2 regions of the Halomonas sp. LS-001 genome follow, and region 2 is predicted to be linked to the other one. Evidence: predicted binding sites of a transcription regulator. Region 2 holds the regulator's gene; the other holds the start of a gene.
The links. The regulator FNR, encoded in region 2, switches genes on or off when oxygen is low (the NO sensors DNR and NnrR bind a similar motif). The targets are predictions, from matches to a motif close to TTGATNTANATCAA.
Positions count from the first base shown of each region.

Region 1 (11,387 bases), 1.6 Mb from region 2:
CAACGTTGCCAACGCCACACCCCACTTTTTCCCGTCGATTCTCTCTGCCATCACTCTGATAGAAGCGATTCTCGCCGAATGTGTGGCCTATGGCCCGGATGATCTGGTCGATAACGTTTCCCGATTCGAACAACGTATGCGCCATTTAGGCGCATACGTGGATATTGACTAGGATCTGGAACCATCTAGGGCAACAGAATCGTTGAGCCGGTGGTTTGACGGGATTGCAGTGCTTCCTGCGCTTTACCCGCGTCACTGAGTGCATAACGCTGGGCGACATCGATGGTGATCTGGCCGCTTTCCAGCATGCTAAAGAACTCCTCGCACATTGCCTCCAGCCGCTCGCGGGTATCAGCGTAGCCGTTCAGGCTCGGGCGGGTTGCAAACAGTGAGCCCTTCTGATTAAGGATACCGATATTTACGCCTTCCACCGGCCCTGACGCATTCCCGAAACTGACCATCAAGCCTCGGGTTTTCAGGCAATCCAGTGACGTTAGCCAGGTATCCTTGCCGACGGAATCGTAGACCACATCACACATTGCACCATCAGTCAGTTCACGAACGCGCTCTACCACGTTTTCCTTACTGTAATCAATCGTCGCCCAGGCACCGTTTTTCTCTGCCAGTGCGGCTTTCTCCGGCGTACTGACCGTACCAATCAGCTTAACCCCCAACGCCCGCGCCCACTGACAGGCAATTGACCCAACACCACCCGCTGCCGCGTGAAAGAGAATCGTCTCGCCCCCTTTCAGCGGGTAGGTCTGGCGTAACAGGTATTGCGCGGTCAAACCTTTCAGCATACTGGCGGCAGCCGTTTCAAACGCGACGGACTCAGGCAGGATCACGACTTTTTCGGCAGGTAGTGTATGCATCTGTGCATAGGCGCCTAATGGCCCCTGGGCGTAAGCCACCCGGTCGCCCTCTTTCAGGTGCGTAACCCCTTCGCCGACCGCATCCACCACGCCAGCGCCTTCCGTGCCCAGCCCTGATGGCATCGACGGCGCAGGGTAAAGGCCCGTGCGAAAATAGATATCAATAAAATTAAGGCCCACCGCTTTATTGCAGATACGCACTTCACCAGGCCCTGGCGGCTTGGGTGTCGCTTCCACCATTTGCAACACCTCAGCCCCACCTGTTTCAGCAAACTCGATTCGCTGGCTCATTAACAGCTCCTTATTCGTTAAACGCATTACACTCTGGACGTAAGCCAACTTATCAGAATTTAATAACTGAAAGAACGTACTTAGGTCGCCGAGCTGAACAGAGGGGTTTCTTCTGAGTGTCATCTTCTCGTGCTAGGCTTATCAGCAGACTTTCAGACCCTAAGGTGTGCCATGACATCGCCAACCCACTCAGCTGGACAGAACGTTCGGCATCCTGCCATCACACTGCCACGTTTGATTGCCCATCGAGGGTATTCCGCCGCCGCGCCAGAGAACACCTTGGCTGCCGTGCGAGCCGCCCATGCAGCGGGTGCAAGCTGGGTCGAACTGGATGTACAGCTACTTGGCGATGGCACGCCGGTGATCTGGCACGACGGCGATGTCACTCGCTGTTCCGATGGCCGCGACAAGCTTCAAAATCTTGATTGGGCACAGGCGCAAAGGCTGGATGTCGGTGCCTGGTTTGGCGATGCCTTTGTCGGTGAGCGCATGGCAAGCCTAGAAGCAATGCTTGACCTGCTTAACTCACTGGACATGGGGGTCAACATGGAGCTGAAGGTCAATAAGGGCCGGGACCCATACCATCTGGTAAATGTCTGCCTGCCGTTGATGCGTGACATCCTTCCCCCTGAACGGATGATTATTTCATCTTTCAATCAGCAGGCTTTGCAGGCCTGCCGTAAGCAGGCAGGCGCTGAAGAACTGGCGCTGGGTGTTCTCTGTGATGCAATACCGGCTGACTGGCAGGCGCAGTGCGAATCTGTCGAGGCATTCAGCCTGCACCCGAGCTGGGCGCGCCTCAAGCGTAGCCAGGTGACGGCTGTCAAGCAGGCGGGCTACCCGCTACTGTGTTACACCGTTAACGACCCGAGCGCCTTTGCGCCCTACTGGGCGTTGGGTGTTGATTGCGCTATCACCGATCAGCCCAGCGCATTTCAGCGTTATCTCGACAACCATTAAATGCTGGAAAACGACATGGTCTGGGGCTATATGGTGGAGGGCTACATGGTGGAAAGCTTTTCATCATCCATTACGCCAGACATCCGCACCATGGCAAGCGCTTCATCAAGACTCTCGACTTCTTCCATTTTCACCAACTCACTGTTCAAGGTAACGGGCTGACCGGCTTTTTCCGATAACAGCGCTTCCAGCGCCTGTTTGTCATTGGCATCTTCAAGACGCTGAACATCCAACGAAGCAGAATGGGTGCCCGGCAGGTAAATTGTGCCGTTAGAAAAGTCCACGGCGTAGGCAATCACACCCGGCACCAGGAAAAACAGCAGCCCCACGCCATTTGCAACAGCAACGATAGGATCAATCTCACCGCTGATCTGCCCCTTGCGCTCAGGATAGAAAACCGTGCCACAGCCGGTGAGTGATACCACACAGGAAGCGACCACCGCGCGCTTCAACCAGGATTTCAACCGTTCACGTTGACAAGTACGATGCACCTGAATCATTAATCAGCCCCAGAAAATAATCGTTATTTGTAATATGTAAAAAGTTACATCTTGTATATAAGAAAAATTATTCTGGATATTACCATGGGCGGCAGCCTACCAATCAACTAAAAGCCGCCAGATGATCCGCTTAGGGCCAGTTTACGTTTTGCCGCTGTCAACGGTTCACCGTACAATAGTCGCATTGTGACATTCCGCTTCATACCAAACCGACTCGACACCAAGGGAACACCCACCTTATGCGCGCCAGCCAATTACTGATTGCCACGCTCAAAGAAACACCAGCCGATGCTGAAGTTATCAGCCACCAGCTTATGCTTCGCGCCGGGATGATCCGTCGTTTGACCTCCGGGCTTTACACATGGCTGCCGCTGGGTCTGCGCACCTTACGCAAGGTGGAAACCATCGTACGCGAAGAAATGAACCGTGCAGGCGCTCAGGAAGTACTGATGCCGGCAGTTCAACCGGCGGAACTTTGGCAGGAATCCGGGCGCTGGGAACAGTACGGCCCAGAGCTACTGCGCCTGAAAGACCGGCATGAGCGTGACTACTGCGTTGGCCCGACTCATGAAGAGGTCATCACTGACCTGGTGCGCAAGGAAATCGCCAGCTACAAACAGCTGCCGACCAATTTTTACCAGATTCAGACCAAATTCCGCGATGAAATCCGCCCACGCTTTGGCGTTATGCGCTCGCGTGAATTCATCATGAAAGACGCCTACTCGTTCCACCTGGATGAAGCCTCGCTGCAGGATACCTATCAGGTGATGTACGACACCTACACGCGTATCTTCACCCGCCTGGGCCTGGATTTCCGCCCGGTGATTGCGGATAACGGTTCGATTGGCGGTACTGGCTCGCATGAATTCCACGTGCTCGCTGACTCTGGTGAAGACGATATCGTTTTCTCCACCGAGTCCGACTACGCAGCGAATATGGAAAAAGCCGAAGCCTTGCCCGCCCCCCTGAACAGCCCTCAGGAACGTAGCGCCCCTGCCGATGCCATGACGCTTGTCGACACGCCCAACGCCAAAACCATTGCGACGCTGGTAGAGCAGCACGGCCTGCCAATCGAAAAGACCATCAAGACCCTGATGGTTCACGCCGCTGAAGGCGGGTTGATTGCCCTGCTGGTACGTGGCGACCATGAACTGAATGAAGTTAAAGCGGAAAATCATCCCCGTGTTGCGACCCCGCTGACCATGGCCAGCGAAGAAGAAATTCGCGCTGCCGTTGGCGCAGGCCCTGGTTCACTCGGCCCGGTCGGGCTGGACATGCCGATTATCATTGATCGTAGCGTTGCCCTGATGAGCGATTTTGGCGCGGGCGCTAACATCGAGGGTAAGCACTATTTCGGCATCAACTGGGAACGCGATGCGCCTCTGCCCGACGTGGCTGACCTGCGTAACGTGGTAGAAGGTGATCCGTCCCCTGATGGCAAGGGAACCCTTGCCATCAAGCGCGGCATCGAAGTCGGTCACGTTTTCCAGCTGGGTCAGAAATACTCCCAGGCGATGAACGCCAGCGTGCTTGGCGATAACGGCAAAACCAGCCACCCGTGGATGGGCTGTTACGGTATCGGCATTACCCGTGTTGTGGCTGCGGCAATTGAGCAGAACCACGATGCGTCCGGCATCATCTGGCCTAACGCCATTGCGCCTTTTCAGGTGGCACTGGTACCAATGAATGCTCACAAATCCCAGCGTGTACGCGAAGAATCCGAGCGCCTGTATCAGGCCCTCAGCGCTGTCGGAATGGACGTCTTACTGGATGATCGCGATACCCGGCCTGGCGTCAAGTTTGCCGACCTGGAGCTGATGGGCATTCCTCACCGCCTGGTGATTGGTGACCGCAGCCTGGATAAGGGCGAGCTTGAATACAAAGGCCGCCGTGATAGCGAAGCCACCATGATCGCCGCTGAGTCGGTGATTGATTTCCTGCGTGAAAAAGCTGGCCTTAGTTAATCGTTACCTAACGCTTGGGGCATCGCTTGGAGCATGGCTTGCGGTGGGTTGTCTGCTAGGCCCTGTGGCATTGGCAGCACCCCATGAAACGCTGATGCCAACCTTTGAAGCGGCGATCACCTCCCAGAAGGCAAGCCTTGAACAGCAGCGCTGGGAGCAACGCATGGCTCCCCAGCTTGCCCGTTTTGTGTCATCTGCAGTATTACGCGCTCTGATACTCAGACGCACTTATCAGGAAGCCTCGCTGGCGGGGCTTCCGCCTGCATTGATACTGGCACTGATGGAAGTGGAAAGTGCTTTCAAGCCGTCGGCAGTGTCATCAGCAGGTGCCGTCGGGTTGATGCAAATCATGCCGTTCTGGATTGATGAACTTGGCCTGGCCGCCGATAACCTCAAGGATCCTGCCAGAAACCTGCGTTACGGCTGCACGATCCTGGCTCACTATCTGGCCGTTGAAAACGGCGATTTCACCCGTGCTCTCGCCCGCTACAACGGTAGCCTCGGCCAAACCTGGTACCCGGAACGCGTAATGCGTGCCTGGCAGCAGCATTGGCGTTAACCGGCAATCCGAAAGCCATCGCGACCCGTCGATTTAACTTCATACAAAACGTCGTCCGCCGTCACATAAACTTCTGAATACATACACTGCCCGGCGTGAAAACAGGTAGCGCCAACACTCAAGGTGACAACATCATGATGCGGATGGGCAGGATGCGGTAGGGCCGCCTGTTTCAACTTCTCCATCAAACGCTGACAATGCTGTTCAAGATCCGCCGTGTTCCTACACGGAATAAGAGCCGCAAATTCGTCTCCCCCGAGGCGGTACAGCCTGGCATCTACGGCAAAGGAAGAGCGGATCAACTCGCATAACTCAAGCAGTAAGGCGTCTCCTCTGGGGTGGCCCAATGCATCGTTATACTGCTTGAAAAAATCCACATCAATCAGGATAAACCCAAGGGACAGACCGTCCAGCAGTGCAATATCTTCATTCAATGCGCTGCGATTCCCCACGCCCGTCAAGGGGTCATGTAGCGCTCGCTGAATCCAGGCCAGTGTTTCAATGGTTGCTTTTTCGGCTCGCCGTAACTGGCGCTCATGCATCCACCAGAACACAATCCCCAACAGGAAGATTACCAGACTGGTGTAAGTCACTAATTGGCTGTTAAAACGGGCATTCTCGGAAAAACGGTTGATCGCTTCGCCACGCCGGTCAAGCTGGCTCATTTCTATCTCTGTCAGACACTGGATCGGCAAATACAGCTGGCGAGCCGCATCAAGTGCACTGATTTCCTGGGCTATTATCGTCTGGGCCAGAGAGTCAATGTGATCCAGACTTTCTTTTGTACAGGCATACTCGTTTTGATAGATCGACACATCGAAAAGCCCATAAGCCAGGTTTAGGCTCAACATGATGGATGCATCAGCAGTGATTGATTCATGCACATCACTTTCTGCCAGCAACTCCAGTTGGGTATTTTGCAGATAGTTACGGGCTCGGGTAGCAAGCTGCTGCCCGGTGAGGTTGCCCGTCTGACTGAAATATGCCTGAACTTCCGGATTCACCCAGCGAGTCTCATAAACAATCACTACCATTAATGCTAAAAAACTCATCAGACTCAAGGAAAGCCAGCTAAGGTAGCGCCGCTGCCATTTAGGCTTTTTTGTCGGCGGCGGCGCCAACGACTGGAACGGCGACAGGTCCGAAAATGGCTTCTGCGGGGCTACCATAACGCCTCAATGCGTCGAATCATCCACACCCAGTCATTGAAGGCGCGCAGGTTACTGGTGTCGCGGTCGCCGTAGTCACGCTCGACCAAACGCAGCGGGCCACGCTCACGCAACGTTATCGGCGCCCCATTTTCATGAGTGATCAGATACCAGTTGGGGTTACTCCAGCCTGAAAGTGTCACCTTATAGTCATCCCAGGCAGTAAAATGCAGGGCAGGCGGCACCTCACCCCAGTGATGCATCAGAAAGTCACGAAAGATGACGCCTTGCATCTCAACCGTTTCCCCCTGGTAAGGGTCGTAGAGTGCAAAACGATGCGACGGAATATGTGTGCCAATCTCTTCAACCGGCACTTCCAAGGTCGTTTCACCATTATCAAGCGTCAGTGTGTAGGCCGTTGCCGTGGTTGCCACGGCCAATAGCCCAATTGTCATTACCATCCTGCTAATTGCACGCCACGCCACTTTTTTATCTGCCAGCATATGAGGCACTCACTTAAGTTGCATTAGCTCATTTTATCAGAAGTTACATTTCCTTATCGCGAAAGCCAAAAATAAAAAAAGCCGACCCAAATGGGCCGGCAACTAGAAGCTTACCCCTAAAAGCAAGCCTCCTCCCCTGACAACTGGTAGCTGACAACAGATAGCTGAAAACAGATAACTAAGCAAAATCAAAAGCGCTATTGAAAACCTTGATAACCCCCCCCCTGAACTGCGCCATTATCAGATGCATTTATCGCAAGCTGTCTGCCACTCAGTGATGATGCGACGCTTGATGATGCGTAATGGTCGGTTTATTGCCTTTTTTACGGCGGTGGTCACGAACGATAAAACCGACCCAGCCAATCATGAAGACAACCATGAGGGCCACGGTAACCAGACCAAAAATGATAGTGTCGTCCCAGTACATAGCGACTCTCCTCGCCGTGAAGTAATGAAACAATCTTAGCCGTGAAAACAGCGGCAGGAACTGACGTAGATCAAGTTTGCGCCGCCAGGCTAATCTTTGTGGTGGCCAACTTGATTTACGTCAGTTTTTAAGGGTATCAAGGTCCGTTTTTAAGAGCTTCAGGATCAGTTGTTAAGGGTTTCAATATCGGTTGTTAAGAGCCAAGATGAGTTTTTACGAGTGTAATACGCAGTTAACGCGCTGGCTTATAACACCTTACGGTCTTCTACTTTGCTATGATCGGTGCCCGGCGGCAATGGATGGCCTTTTGCCAACTCTGCACGGGTCGCCTTACGCACCTCAAGAATCTTTATCTGGTAACGCAAGGTCCTGCCCGCCAGCGGATGATTGGTATCCACCGTCACACTGTCTCCATCAATCGCCACTACGGTGACAATCTGAGGCCCCGCTTCGCCTTCCGTCTGAAAACGGCTTCCCACCTGCAAATCAGCACTTCCAAAGGCATTACGGCCAACGCTCTGCACCAGCGCTTCATTGCGAACGCCATAAGCATCTGCCGGCATTAATGTCACACTCAGTTCACTGCCAACAGACTGACCTTCAAGCGCACGCTCAAGGCCCGGCACGATATTATTGTGCCCATGCAGATATTCCAGCGGCTGTTGGCGCGCCTCGGAATCATCCAGTACCTGCTTGTCTCCGTCATGCTGAACATCACTAAGCACGTAATGAAGGGTTACTACCTGATGCGCGGCAATCGACATGGAAAACTCCTCTCCGGTAAGCTATGGACTTTCAAAATATCGGGCGCAGTGTATCACCCGCCTTTAGTAGTCGTCTTTATGGAGCCTCACCCTATGCCTACCCCAACGCCGCAACGCAGTTGGCGGGATGCCTTTGCTGTGTATTGGCATGCACCGGTTATCACCATGCTATTTCTGGGGTTTTCCGCTGGCCTGCCGTTTCTTCTGGTTTTTTCTACCCTCTCCGCCTGGCTACGCAGTGATGGGGTTGAAGTCGCCGCCATCGGCTTTTTTGCCTGGGTTGGCATGCTCTACTCCATCAAGTTTTTCTGGGCGCCGATTGTCGACCGCCTGGCCCTTCCGGTACTGACGCGCACCTTTGGCCAGCGCCGGGGCTGGATGCTGTTAGCCCAGGCCATGATGGTGGCGGGTCTTGTCGGGCTTGCCAGCATTGAAACTCAGGGCAACCTTGGCTGGGTGGCTGCTTTTGCGCTGCTGGTGGCTTTTGGTTCCGCCACGCAGGATATTGCCATTGATGCGTTTCGTATCGAATCGGCAGACGACGATATTCAGGCAGCCATGGCGTCGACCTATATCATTGGCTACCGGGGCGGCTTGCTGGCAGCGGGCGCAGGCGCCCTGTTTATTGCCGCGGCAACCTCCTGGAATATTGCTTACCTGTGCATGGCCGGGTTGGTGGGCGTAGGCATCATGACGGTGCTGCTGCGCCCTGAGCCACCGCGCAGCTCGCTGACAGTTCAGCTTGCCCATGAACCCAGAGTGCGTGCCTTTTTGCGCGCCAGCCGGGGAAAACCCCGCTGGTCACGGCGGCTGGGCGCCTGGGCCATCGGCGCAATCATCTGCCCCTTCAGCGACTTTTTCCGTCGTTATGGCATAAAGGCACTTTGGGTACTGGTGTTTATTGCGGTATTTCGAATCAGTGACCTGGCCATGGCGTCCATGGCCAACCCGCTGTATATCGATCTGGGTTTTTCCCTGGCAACCATCGCCAACGTCACCAATATTTTCGGGATCGCCATGAGCGTGACCGGCGGCATATTAGGAGGGCTTCTGGTGGCCCGCTACGGCATCGGGCCACTGCTGGTATTCGGTGCCGTGCTGGTGATGCTGACCAACCTGTTGTTTGCCCTTCTGGCGCTGGTGGGGAATCAGCTGCCGATGCTTGTCGTAACCATTGTCGGCGATAACCTGGCCAACGGGCTTGCCAGTGCTGTGTTTATCGCCTTTCTGTCAAGCCTGACATCCCGCGCTTACACAGCCACCCAGTACGCCCTGTTTTCCTCGCTGATGACGCTACCGGGCAAATTCATCAGCGGCTTTGGCGGGCTGGTCGTCACCTCACAGGGATATGCCAGCTTTTTCGTGGCAGCTGCTTTACTCGGCCTACCAGCGGTAGCGCTGGCCATCTGGGTCAGCCGCGATAAACAGCTGGTACCCCGTCCGGTGTCAAAGCAAGGCTAGCGACTCGACGTCAGCCATGCCAGCGCGCCCGGAGTAGAACGCCACTGGTCACGCATCAAGGTACGGTACTGCCAGGCCTCTCCCCGAGTGCCTGGCTCAATATTGGCATCCCAACTGGATTTCATCGGTCGGGGGTTCTCAGCCCCCAGCAGTTCAATGGCATAGCGATTGTGGCGCTGGACATCTTCCAGCGCAGCCGACGCCTGATCGAGCTGCCCGAGACGAAAATGCGCCAGTGTCCGGCCAAAAAGGATGTTCAGCGGCATGGAACCATCGTCGCGGTTTTCTTCCAGCAACTCCAAGGCGTCTTCGTTACGGTCATCCCGCAACAGTTGATCCAGCACCAGTTCCAGCAGTCCCAGACTATCCTGACGGTTAACCAGCAGCATTTTTTCTGCCAGCTGGCGGGAATGCTGGCGAGCGCCTCGCTCCATCCCTACCACCAATGCCAGCCCGGTACGCAGCAGGATGGCATTATCGGCATCGTCCCAGCACAGGTTGCCATTCCCCGCCGCGCGGGCCTGATCCAGCCAGCGATCCAGCCGTTGCGCCAGCGGTTCCAACAGGCTGGGCGCCATCCACGGCAAACTACCAAAACGGCTGGTCAAGGCGAGGGAAAGATCCTGTAACACCTGGGGAGAATCCAGCCATTCAGGATTGGCACACAGCGCCGACATCCAGCCCACAGCGTTATCCCAGGGGTCATCCAGAAATCCCAGCGCCACTTCTTTATCAACCATTACCTGAAACTCGGCATGCCAGGCAGCAAACAGGGTCGCCTCACGGGCACTGACATGATAATCAAGGCGCTCATCGCGCTCACGAAAATCCAGCTTGGGCGCGGTTGTCAGCGCGGCCAGCAGTGACTGCAGAGCAATCAGGGGCGTCGCAAGGTCCTCTTCCGCGCTCAACAGTTGATCGGCCAGCGTCGCACCGGGGTTCTCGGCCAATGCCGCCAGGAAGTCCAGCTGATCGTCATCCAGTTCGCCCTGACGCACCAGGCGGCGATACCAGAAATCTGCCCGCGCTCTGGCTTCCTCTTCGTGCCCCTCATGCAGCAGCAGCATGGCCTCGATATAGGCAAGTGTCGGCGAATCCGGCAGTGCCTGCTGAGCGCGCACAAAGGCGGCACGGGCGCTGTCCAGATCATCACTGTCCAGGTGCATCAGACACAGACGCTCCAATGCCACACCGCGCAGGAACATCGGCCCACGGTCCAGCACATCGTCCAGCAGATCAGCACGCTTGCGGTTGAAGCCGCGCTCCTGATAGAGATCCAGCAGGATCTCAAAAGCAGGCTCGGCCTGCTCCGGCAGGCGAGCCCAGTCACTGCCATCAAACAGGGATTCCAGAATCTGCATGGCACGCCCGCTCTGGCCACTTTCAGCAGCAATCAAGCCTGCCTCCAGAAGCGACTGCGCCGGTGCTTTGCCGCTGGCCAGGGCCGCTTTCAGGGTGGCACCCTTCCACTCGCGCAGGGAAAGCATCCACATCATCTGTGGAGGAATATCCGTGGGGAATTCCACCTGAGAGCAGCACTGCTTGAACTTGCGACCGGAGTCGCACCAGCAAGGCTCATTACGCCCTGGCGTTGCCAAAGGTTGAGCGGCAAAATCCAGGCGTTCCAACGGCGTCTGCGACCATATGATCGGCGCAAGCGCCTGAGCCTGAGTGGCGTCGTCGCCAAAGTAATCTGCACCGTGGGCGCGCACCCAGGTCATGAAATCAGGATAGTGTTCATTTTGCCGAATAGCCGAGAGTGCCCCAGAGGCAAACCCCAGTAATTGTTCAACCCATACCGCCAGCATTGGCGTCTCCACTCAGCTGCGTTAAAAACGCAATAGTCTAGCATGACCAAGCTCCGTGTCGCAGAGAGGATTGACGGGCCAAGCAGTGTTTCAGGGCTTTTTAGCCCAGGCCAGCAGAGGCGCCGTGCGT
Region 1 is NZ_CM129816.1:1,548,620-1,560,006, reverse strand. It holds gene ACU6TU_RS06975 (MurR/RpiR family transcriptional regulator) at 1-172, shown strand, start outside; gene ACU6TU_RS06970 (NADPH:quinone reductase) at 186-1,163, opposite strand; gene ACU6TU_RS06965 (glycerophosphodiester phosphodiesterase family protein) at 1,335-2,123, shown strand; gene ACU6TU_RS06960 (hypothetical protein) at 2,165-2,623, opposite strand; gene ACU6TU_RS06955 (proline--tRNA ligase) at 2,863-4,587, shown strand; gene ACU6TU_RS06950 (lytic transglycosylase domain-containing protein) at 4,565-5,146, shown strand; gene ACU6TU_RS06945 (diguanylate cyclase domain-containing protein) at 5,143-6,315, opposite strand; gene ACU6TU_RS06940 (hypothetical protein) at 6,309-6,749, opposite strand; gene ccoM (cytochrome c oxidase subunit CcoM) at 7,069-7,224, opposite strand; gene ACU6TU_RS06930 (FKBP-type peptidyl-prolyl cis-trans isomerase) at 7,470-7,988, opposite strand; gene ACU6TU_RS06925 (AmpG family muropeptide MFS transporter) at 8,082-9,449, shown strand; gene ACU6TU_RS06920 (SEC-C metal-binding domain-containing protein) at 9,446-11,257, opposite strand; gene ACU6TU_RS06915 (ABC1 kinase family protein) at 11,348-11,387, opposite strand, start outside.
Region 1: a site for FNR is predicted at 7,285-7,298, ahead of ccoM (cytochrome c oxidase subunit CcoM). Genes of this name have one in related genera too.

Region 2 (11,387 bases):
CTTGCTTATAAGACCCTAAAGTCGGTATACCCATAGTCAACAGGCCCTGGAAGAAAAAGTGGTGATGTATGTCAACCAATACTGGCGTTGATGATGGTTTAACAGGCGTTTGGCCTGATGCCTTCAGTGACGTTTCATACGCCAACCAATGAGGTGGCCCACATGGTCGAAGTGGATCTGACACAACCCCCGTTTACGATGCTGGATGAGGCCGGGCGTGACCATGTGCGCAGAGGTTTGGACATGGCGTATTACGACCGTGGGGAAACCATTCTGGAAATGGGGCAGACGGGCGAGTATGTGTTTCTGATTCACAAGGGGGAAGTGGCGGAAGTGGATCCTACGCTACCTTCTTCGACGTCGCGGATCGGTCATTACACCGCAGGTGATCTGTTTGGTGCGATCAGTATTCTGAATGGTAAAAGTCGTTACCGTTTTACGGCTGAGCAGGAGTGTCTGTGTTACCTCTTACCGAAAGGCCTGTTTCAGCAACTGTGTCGCGACTACCCTGACTTTGGCGACTTCTTTCGCCAGACGTTGGCGCACAAAGCGCGCCTGCTGACAGAAAAGCGTGCCGAAGGTGGCGTCACTATGGCCGGGTTCATGTTGGCGCAGGCAAAGGAGTGTATGCGCGAACCGGTGATGATGCAGGCAGATACCGATATTACCGACGCCGTTAAACAGCTTAATGATCGCCATGCGGATAGCGTGCTGGTGATGCATGATGGCAAACCCGGTATGGTGACCAAAACCGATCTGCTCAATGCCCTGGTCATGGATGGGCTGCCCCAGAGCAGTCCAGTGGTGGATATTGCGCACTTTTCGCTGGTGACCGTTGCCCCGGCTCAGTACCTGTTTGAAGCCCTGGTATTAATGACACGCCATAAAGTTTCCCGAGTGGTGGTCATGGAAGGTGACGCGGTTAAAGGCGTCGTTGAGCTGACCGACGTGCTGAGCTACTTCTCAAGTCGCAGTTATGTGGTCAGCCTTCAAGTGGAACAGGCCAATGACCTGGAAACGCTGGCGGCCGCCAGTCAGCGCACGCCTGAGCTGGTTAACGCCCTGATGGCTCAGGGTGTAAAACTGCGTTTCGCCATGGACTTGCTGGCCGCCTTGAATGGGCGGATTATCAGCAAGGCGTGGCAGTTCACGATAGATGAGCGTTTTCATGGGGATAGCTGTCTGATGGTGATGGGCAGCGAAGGGCGCGGCGAACAGATCCTGAAAACCGATCAGGATAATGGCCTGATTCTGGATGATGCGCTCGAATGGCCGCATGTCAGTGACGACATGCAGCGCCTGACCGAGACGCTGATCAAACTGGGGTACCCGCCTTGCCCTGGCAACATCATGGTTTCCAATCCTGAGTGGGTGGGCACGGTGAGCCAATGGCGACGGCGGATTGCAAAGTGGGTCGATGCGCGTGATGGCGATAGCCTGATGAAACTGGCCATCATGCTGGATGCCCATGCGGTAGCAGGTAACCCGGCCCTGCTTGATCAGGTGCGCGATACCCTGTTTGATCTTGGCACCCGGGATGAGTTGTTACTTTCCTACTTTGCCCGCACGGCGCTGCGGTTTTCCACTCCCTTGACCCTGTTTGGCTCCCTTAAGAAGCCCCAACACGGAATTGATATAAAAAAAGGCGGGATTTTTCCTATTGTACATGGGGTGCGCACTATGGCGTTGGAGCGCCGGATTCTTGCCACCTCGACCCTTGAGCGTCTTGATGCGTTGGTGGAAGACGGCCGCTTGAAGCGCCGTTTTGCTGATGATCTGGGGGAGGCGTTGGCACTGTTTACTGAATTACGCCTGAAACAGCAACTCGATGAAGAAACATCGAATGACAGCAAACGTTCAGACCGCGTGGTGGTGCAGGAGCTTTCGTCGCTTGAGAGAGATTTACTGCGTGAAGCGTTACACATCGTCAAGGATTTCAAACAGCGTCTTTCGCATCGTTATCATCTGGAGTATTCGTGAGCAGCATGGCACTGATTGACCGCCACGTGAGCTTATTCAATGGCTCGCTGCGTACCTTGCTGCGCCGGGAAAGTGATCGCCGCCGTCATATCCATTCCCCCTTTCATTGGCTGTTTCAGCCCTATATGGGAGAGGAAATGGTTGCCTTAGCCTGCCATCAAGGGGCGGGCGGTGTGGTAACGCTCGCTATTTTACCGTTTACGCCTCAGCGGTTGAAAATCAGCGAAGCGCAGGTCGTGACGTTGTTACCTGCGGCTGACGCCGACAGAGACACCTCTCACAGCACAGCGACGCAGCGTCAGCATGGCTTGCTGCACTCGCCACAAACGTCATTGATTCGTGATGCAAGCAGTCTAGAAACTCTGGTTTGTGCATTGGGAAATCGTCCTTTGCTGGGATGGTCTCTGCCAGAGCAGTTAACTGTTTTCAACAAAGCATTGCGTAAGCATCTAGGCTTTACCTTGCCCAATGCGCAGATAGATCTTGCCCATCACTATCAGCGCATGCTGCGCCGCCGCCAGCCCCATCTTGAAGCGCCCAAACAACTGAGTACGGCGGCAAGACACTGGAAAATTCCCTTGTCAGACCTCAACAGCGTACTGGATCAAGCGATGGCAAGTGCACTGCTCTATCTTAAATTACAGCGTCTGACACAGTAGAGCTGGCGTTAGAGCTGGCGTCGGCTGGATCTGCGCTGAAATGCCTCCACACCTGGATAAGACCGCCCGAATATAACGATTCGTTGTCTTGTTGTGTGTTTTTCAGCCTCAGCAGTCGTTAAAATAAGCTGTTAGAATGCACCGTTTGAAAAGCTGCCGACTTCCTCTCTGCTGCACTACGACTGTTTGGGCCCGTGTTTATGTCAACGTCTACGTCTCTATCATCAGCCACACCATTTGTTGATCACTTCGACCCGGTGAAGACCCCACTGTCTGACTCACAGGCAGATAAGACGCATCCATCGGGTGTCAGCGTGGCGGATGCCCGGCAGAAGCGTGAATTCAATAAACTCCAAAAGCGCCTACGTCGCGACGTTGGTAATGCCATCATTGATTACCGGATGATTGAAGAAGGCGATAAGGTGATGGTTTGCCTGTCTGGTGGGAAAGACAGTTACACCATGCTGGAGATATTGCGCAATTTACAGCGTAATGCGCCCGTGAATTTTTCGCTCGTGGCGGTCAATCTCGACCAGAAACAGCCAGGCTTTCCTGAACATGTTCTGCCTGAGTATCTTGATCAACTGGGTGTCGATTACCACATTCTTGAACGTGACACCTATTCCGTGGTCAAGGAAAAAACGCCGGAAGGTAAGACGACCTGCGCACTGTGCTCGCGGCTACGGCGTGGTTCTCTGTATGGCTTTGCCGAGGAAATTGGCGCGACCAAGGTGGCGTTGGGGCACCATCGTGAAGATATTCTGGAAACCCTGTTTCTGAACATGTTTTTCGGCGGTACGCTTAAATCCATGCCGCCGAAGCTATTGTCTGATGACGGCAAGAATATCGTGATCCGGCCATTGGCTTACTGCAAAGAAGCCGATATTGCCGAGTTCGCCCGCCTGATGGAATTTCCGATCATTCCCTGCAACCTGTGTGGCTCCCAACCCAATATGCAGCGCCAGACAGTCAAGGCAATGCTTGCTGAATGGGATAAAAAACACCCGGGGCGGCTGGAAAGCATGTTCAAGGCGGTGACTAACGTTGCGCCTTCGCAGCTGGCTGACCGGCAGCTGTTCGACTTCGAGGGTCTGGAAGCCAGGCAGGCTGACATGATGGCCGACCGTATCCGCACCGTTAACCTTGATGGCGCTTAATATCGGTAGCTGAGTCAGTAGCCGGGCCTGGAGGCTGATGGTGAAAACAGCGCTGCATTGGTATTAGGGTCTGTTGACGTTTCATCACGAACCGCGTTGCTGCATCAAAATGTGCCAGACAAGGCGCGGAACGCAGGTAAGGGTGGTTCCCTTCTCAAGTTTCGCAACGCAGTATGGTGCATTTTGAAGCGCAACCCGAAGGGCTGGGTCAGTTTTTATCCGCTGCGGCGTTAGTCGTCGTTCATTTGGAGTTACCAAACGTCTCTCCTCCTGCCTTGCCCCGAATAAAAACTGACACCAGCGCGGCCGTGAATGAAACGTCAACAGACCCTAGCTTGCGTCTTCGACAGCTTCTTCTGCCAGGTTCAGCAACAGCGGCATGTCCAGGATATTAACTTCACGTCCTGAGACCGCAACGACGCCCTGGCTTTGAAAACGACTGACAATCCGACTGACCGTCTCAACCGCCAGACCCAGATAGTTGCCGATATCCGCCCGCGACATCGAAAGTCTGAAACTGTACGGTGAATAGCCACGCCGACGGAAACGGTCAGACAGCGTGATCAGAAAGGTGGCCAGGCGCTGATCGGCGGTCTTGCGCGAAAGTAGCCGCATCATGCGTCGGTCATCACGTAGTTCTTTGCTCATGCTGCGGTAAAGCTGCCCGCGCAGTTCCGGCAATTCTTCAGACAGCAGATCCAGACGGTCAAAGGGGATCTCACACACCGTGGTGGTTTCCAGTGCCACCACGCTACCCGGGTAATGTTCCTCATCAATGCCATCCAGCCCGACCAGCTCACTGGGCAGGTAGAAATTGGTTAGCTGATCGCTACCACTGCCTTCCGTAGTGAGCTGTTTAAGGCTTCCGGAACGAACGGCAAACACGCTGGTAAAGCTGTCTCCCTGACGAAACAGCGGCTCGCCTTTTTTCAACGGTGCGCGGCGACGGATGATGGCATCAAACTGACTCATATCGTCCAGCTCAAGTGCCAGTGGCAGGCACAGCGAACTCAGGCTGCATGTCTGGCAGCGTGTTTCATTCAGCCGGACCCGCTGACGACTGTTTAATTCCGGCATGTGTTACTCCGTTAAAAAATGATAATCCATTATGCGAGCAAGAGCACATCGCCGACAAGCGTGTTAAACAATCCTCGAATAGCGTTGGGTGGTATCGCCGGGCAGGTGAGCATCAAATGCCATGGCCAGGTGGCGAATCAGTAGGCGTCCGATAGGCGTGGCGCGCAAGATGCTACCTTCTTGTTCAATCAGACCGTCGCGTAGCGGACCCTGTAAACGTTCCAGTGTATCGGCGAAGTAACGCGGTGCATCAATATTCCAGCGCTTGCCAACCGCCGCCAGATCAATCTGCATGTCACACATCATGCGCTCAATGACGTCGCGGCGGATCAGGTCGTCCGTGCTTAATCGCAAGCCTTTGACAGTGGCCAGCTGGCCTTGATCAAGTGCCTGTTCGTAGCTAGCCAGATCCGTCGGGTTCTGGGCATAGACATCGTTGACGCGAGAAATCGCTGAAACGCCCAGTCCCACCAGGTCGCATTGGGCATGGCTGGAATAGCCCTGAAAGTTGCGTTGCAGCGTACCGTCACGCTGCGCAACGGCCAGGCTGTCATCGGGGCGTGCGAAGTGGTCCATGCCGATATGCACATAGCCAGCGCCGGTCAGCATATCGATCGTGGTATGCAGAATATCGAGCTTTTCTTCAGCGCTGGGTAAGTCGTTTTCATTGATGCGCCGCTGAGGGGGGAAACGCTGAGGCATATGGGCATAGTTGAACACTGACAGGCGCGCTGGATTAAGATCAATGACCTGACGCAAGGTGTCGGCAAAGCCTGCCTGGGTCTGGTGGGGTAGGCCGTAAATCAGATCCAGGTTCAGGGAGCGAAAACCTAAACGGTGTGCTTCTTCCATGAGTGTTTCGGTCAATACTCGAGGCTGGCGTCGATTAATGGCTTTTTGCACCACAGGGTCAAGGTCCTGCACGCCAAGACTGATGCGGTTAAAGCCTAGAGACTGCAGGTGGCGCAGGGTGAAGACATCGGCTTCGCGAGGGTCAATCTCAATGGCGTAGTCACGGTCTGGCGCTGATGACAGCCCAAAACGTGCATCAAGACGATCAATCACATCGCTCATCTGGCTCAGGGTTAAAAACGTGGGAGTACCGCCGCCCCAGTGCAGCTGTTCAACATTGCGCGTGGTATCAAGGTGGCGCGCCGTCAGCACCATTTCACGGTCAAGCCGGGATAGGTAAGGCTCGGCAAGTGCGGTGTTTTTCGTTGCTATCTTGTTGCAGGCGCAATAAAAGCAGATTTTTCGGCAGAAAGGGACATGCACGTAAAGCGATAACGGACGCTGGGTGGCATTACTGCGCTCTAAGGCCGCGGTAAAGTCGTCAGCTCCAAACTGGTCATGAAACGATAGAGCTGTTGGGTAGGAAGTGTAGCGTGGTCCGCTTTTGTCATAACGGCGTAACAGTTCTTCATCCCATGCGGCGTGACTTGGCGCCGCCCTGTCAGTGGTAGAAGAAGCAGCGAGATCATGAACGGCCATGAAGAGACTCCAGAACTGAGTGATGACACAGAAACAGGTCTCATCCTAACGCTCGCCAGACATGCAGTAGTTGAGCTACATCAAAGAACGTACGCAAAGAACGTGCTCAAAGAACATACTCAAAGAACTTAGCCAAAGACGATGCTGAATAGTTGCCAGAGAGCAAAAGCAATAATACTTAATGCCGCAACAGTGCGTGTAGCCGGGTGGCGAATCAAGCCGCTGAACTGGCGTGCCGCAATACCGGTAGCAAGCAACGCTGGCAGTGTGCCCAGGCCAAAAGCGCCCATCAATAACGCGCCTTTTAGCGGGTCGGCAATGGCCAGGCTCCAGGCCAGCATTGAGTAGACTAGCCCGCAGGGCAACCAACCCCATACGGCACCAAGCGCGAAAGCCTGGGGAAGTTTGACGACGGGCATCAGGCGTCTTCCATAGGGTTCAATATGCTTCCAGACGCGCCTGCCCACGGCTTCGATCCTGAGCAAGCCTTTCCACCAGTTAGCAATATACAGTGCCATCAGAATCAGCATGATGGCAGCGAATGCCTGCAGCAGTTTTCCCGCGCTGGGGGAGAGTGATAGCAGGGTGCCGAGAGCGGCGACAATGGCTCCGGCAATCATGTAGCTCAGAATGCGGCCCAGATTGTAGCTCAGTAAAAGCCCGCCGAGCCGGGCAGGCTGGCGCATGCTGGGCGGTACCGCGAAGGTGAGAGCACTCATGATGCCGCCGCACATCCCGATGCAGTGGGCACCGCCCATCAACCCGAAAATAAAGGCGGCAAACAGCGGCGGGAGTTCAAGACCGGTAGGATTCATGGTGTGTTAGCGGTCACTGTCATCAGAAGGCTTTCGGGCAGAGGCCCGTTCGGTGGCATTGCGTGCGCGTTTTTGCTGGCGGCGTTCGCGTTCTTCGGGTAACAGGTCGTTTTCATCCTCATCGAAAAGAATGCGATGAGCAGGCCCTTCCAGGTCATCGAACTGGTCATTTTTGACCGCCCAGAAAAACGCCCAGACCGCCAGCCCTAAAAGAATCAGCGATAACGGAATTAGCAGATATAAAATGCTCATGCAGATACCGGTTTAGAGATGGGCGGAGAGCTGGGCGCGGGTCGACGGCTTTTCCAGCGGCTCAGCCGTAGTGCGTTGCCTACAACGACCAGCGAGCTGAAAGACATGCCAAGCGCTGCCAGCCAGGGGGGAACCAGGCCAAACGCCGCCAAAGGCAGAGCGGTGACGTTATAGCACACTGACCAGATCATGTTCTGACGCATGATACGCCGGGTTGCCCGTGATATGTCAACGGCATCGGCAATGCGTATCAGGCGTGGGTTGAGCAGTACGGCATCGGCGCGAGTCCGGGCAAGGTCCGTGGCCGTGTTCATGGCAATTGCGACATCCGCACCGGCTAGTACCGGTACGTCATTGATACCGTCGCCGACCATGACGACGCATTCGCCTTTTTTCTGTAAAGCCTGCAGGTGAGCCAGTTTACCTTCAGGGCTGGCGCCAGCGTGCCAGGTATCGATCCCGAGCTGTTCCGCCAGTTCTTTTACCGTGGCGGTCGTGTCGCCGGAAAGCAGCTCCACCGCTATACCATTCGCTTTCAGGGCAGTAATGGTGTCAGCTGCATCATCGCGAACGCCATCATATAAACGGAACCAGGCGCGAGGAGTACCCTCTTCACTGAGTAACAGCCATTGGCCCTGTCCGGGCGGCGCGGGGGCGTGATGACAGGCAAATGCTGGCTTGCCGAGACGCCACAGACGGTCATCCAGGTAACCTTCAAGCCCTTGGCCGGTAATGCTACGCAGACCACTCGCCCGCAGGGTGGCATCCCGATAAGGACGAAATGCCTGTGCAATGGGGTGTTCTGAACGTGACTCCAGGGCAGCGGCAATGGCTTTGGCCTGCTCCGTGTCGAGGGTGTCGGTACATAAGCGTGTTTCGGTCAACTGCATTTCACCCCGGGTCAGGGTGCCGGTTTTATCGAAAATCACCCGAGTGGCGCTGGAAAGTGACTCCAGCGCATCCGCACGGGTAATCAGAACCCCGCGTTTACGCAGCTGACCGTGGCCGGCGGTCAGGGCGGTCGGTGTTGCCAGTGCGAGCGCACAAGGGCAGGTGACCACCAGTACAGAAAGCATGACCCACAGCACGCGCGAAGGGTCGATCCACCACCAGATGGCGGTCACGCAAACGGTTACCAGCAGCAGGCGAAGTACAAACAGGTGGGCCATCCGTGCGGCCATCTGCGCTAGTCGCGGACGGCTGGCAAACGCGCGGTCGGTCAGGTCGACGATGCTGGAAACGCGGGCATTGTTACCGGCATGGGTAACACGCATGATCAAGGGGTTTTCCATGTTCTGGCTGCCGCCGACAATGCGTTCACCGACTTGACGTGTCACCGGCAGATACTCGCCGGTCAGCATGGATTCATCCAGGCTGGAGTCACCGTCTTCAATAATCCCGTCAGCCGGAACGCCATGGCCGGGCTTGATCAGCACGCGATCACCTTCCTGAAGCTCGCTGGCGGGCAGGATACGTTCGCTGCCGTCATCTTCTAGGCGGGTGGCAGACACAGGCAGTACACTGCTAAGCGCATTACCACTCTGGCCGTTGCGACGCCGTGCGCGGGCTTCGATATAGCGACTGAAAAGCAGAAAAAAGGTGAACATGGCCACCGAATCAAAATACACCTCGCCGACATTAAATATCACCGCATAGGCGCTCGCCGCATAAGCACAGCCGATAGCCAGCGACACGGGCACATCCATGCCGAGTACGCCAGCCTTGATATCACGTAGGGCATTTTGAAAAAAAGGCAGCGCAGAGAAAAACACCACTGGGGTGGCGAGGGCAAACGATAACCAGTGAAACAGCACGTAAAAGTCTTCCGACATGCCCTCTGCCCCGGACACGTAAATCGGAATTGAAAACATCATGACCTGCATCATGCCCACGGCAGCGATGATCAGGCGTCGCACATTCATGCGCTCTTCCTTTTGCAGGCGTAACTGTGCCTGGTCGGGCTCGTAGGGTTGCGCGGTGTAGCCAATGGCCGCCAGTTCTGCAAGCAACTGAGAAAGCTGAATAAGCGCTGGGTCCCAGCTGATGCGCACACGGTGATGGGTCAGGTTGACTGCGCTGCTGGTCACGCCTTCAAGGGCATTAAGACGGTGTTCAATGAGCCACGCACAGGCCGCACAGGTGATGCCATCGACCGCGAGAGTGGCGCGAACGTGGCCATCATCGCCATCCGGGTGGACGAATTTGGCCTGCAAGCCAGGGTCATCAAAGACCTGCCATGTGTCGGCATTGGCTGCCTGACGTTCATCCGGGCGTTCCGGGAGTTCCGTGCGGTAACGATAGTAGCTTTCAAGCCCACCATCGATAATTGCATGGGCGACGGCTTCACAACCTGGGCAGCACAGAGGGTGGGAGGTGTCGTCTATCTTGATATACCACGGTGCCCCAAGGGGCACCGGGTTGCCGCAGTGATAACAGGGAGTGGACGCCGTTGCGTCCGGGGTGCGTGTGGTCATGCGTCTGCGGCCTAAATGCCGGGAACAAGAGTAATATCGCGGTCGCTGTCTTCCGGGAAGCGTATTTCACCCGTGAGCCGCCATTCTGCCTCTTCGCCTTCTTCCGGTTGAAGTTGTAGATACCAGCGATACTGCAGCGGCTCTTCCAGCGTGGTGACATAGCGGCCGTCACGCACATGGTTTAGCATCAACTCACGGTCAAAGTGACTGTCAGTCGGAAAGATGAGCGCCAGATGAAGCTGCTCTGGCTGGCGCTCTCCTTCCAGGTCAATAACGACATCGCCGGAAACATTATCGACGCGCAGTGCTGCAGAAAGCCCTAGCTGGCTGGCATGCTCTTGCTTGGCAAGCTGCTCGTTAATGGCCAGGCCCTTCTTATAATAATCCGCCGTCACGGAACCATCGTAATAGCGCACTGAAAAGAACAGAAACACCATGCTGAAAATCACAGACGATAGCAGAAGGCTGAGCATGAACCATGGCCAGAACTGCTTATACCAGGGCGTTTCCGCTGTCGGAGGAGACATAGGGCAATTTACCTCTTGATGTTGCCGATAAAGCGTGCGTCACGATCCATCTGAATGCTGGCATCGTTGTCCGCTGCAATGGATAACACAATATCGTGACTGGGCTGCGAAATCGCCTCCGCTGGCGCAGTAACGGTCACTACCTCTAACCGCGATTCACCTGCGGGAACAGTGATCTCTGTCTGGTCCAGACGAATACCTTCAAGGCCCGAAACCCCGAGTGTGTAACGGTGATCCTGTTGATCAAGATTCCGGATCGATAAGGTGTAAACGTTACTGATGCGGCCATCCTGAGTCATCTGATAAAGCTGGGTGCGCTCACGCTCGGCATCAAAATTGAGCGGTAGGCGATCGTTCACGGCCCAGGCGAAAGCGCCGATCATGACCAGCAGGGCAGCCAGATAGCCAGCCAAACGGGGGCGGATAATGTGGGTCGGTTTGTCTTCCAACGCATTTTCAGTGGTATAGCGTATAAGACCACGGGGGTAGCCCATCTTATCCATGACACTGTCACAGGCATCAATACAGGCCGCACAGGTAATGCACTCATATTGCAGCCCATCGCGGATATCAATTCCGGTTGGGCAGACCTGTACACACAGATCACAATCGATGCAATCGCCGTGACCAGCGGCACGAGCTTCTTCGTGACTGAGGTTACGCTTACGCCGTCCGCGCGGCTCGCCGCGGTTCGTGTCATAGGAAACAATCAGAGTATCACGGTCAAACATGACAGATTGGAAGCGGGCATAAGGACACATGTAAATGCATACCTGCTCGCGAAGCCAGCCAGCATTGAGGTAGGTAAATACAGTAAAGAAACCTACCCAGAAGTAAGACCAGCCGTGGGCCTGAAGCGTTGCAAGGTCAGGCATCAGGTCACGAATGGGGGTGAAATAGCCAACAAAGGTGGCGCCTGTTGCAAAAGCAATCAATAGCCAGGCGATATGCTTAA
Region 2 is NZ_CM129816.1:3,124,755-3,136,141, reverse strand. It holds gene ACU6TU_RS14085 (DUF294 nucleotidyltransferase-like domain-containing protein) at 163-1,980, shown strand; gene ACU6TU_RS14080 (DNA polymerase III subunit epsilon) at 1,977-2,639, shown strand; gene ttcA (tRNA 2-thiocytidine(32) synthetase TtcA) at 2,840-3,796, shown strand; gene fnr (fumarate/nitrate reduction transcriptional regulator Fnr) at 4,127-4,873, opposite strand; gene hemN (oxygen-independent coproporphyrinogen III oxidase) at 4,937-6,364, opposite strand; gene ACU6TU_RS14060 (sulfite exporter TauE/SafE family protein) at 6,493-7,179, opposite strand; gene ccoS (cbb3-type cytochrome oxidase assembly protein CcoS) at 7,186-7,431, opposite strand; gene ACU6TU_RS14050 (heavy metal translocating P-type ATPase) at 7,428-9,905, opposite strand; gene ACU6TU_RS14045 (FixH family protein) at 9,917-10,432, opposite strand; gene ccoG (cytochrome c oxidase accessory protein CcoG) at 10,441-11,387, opposite strand, start outside.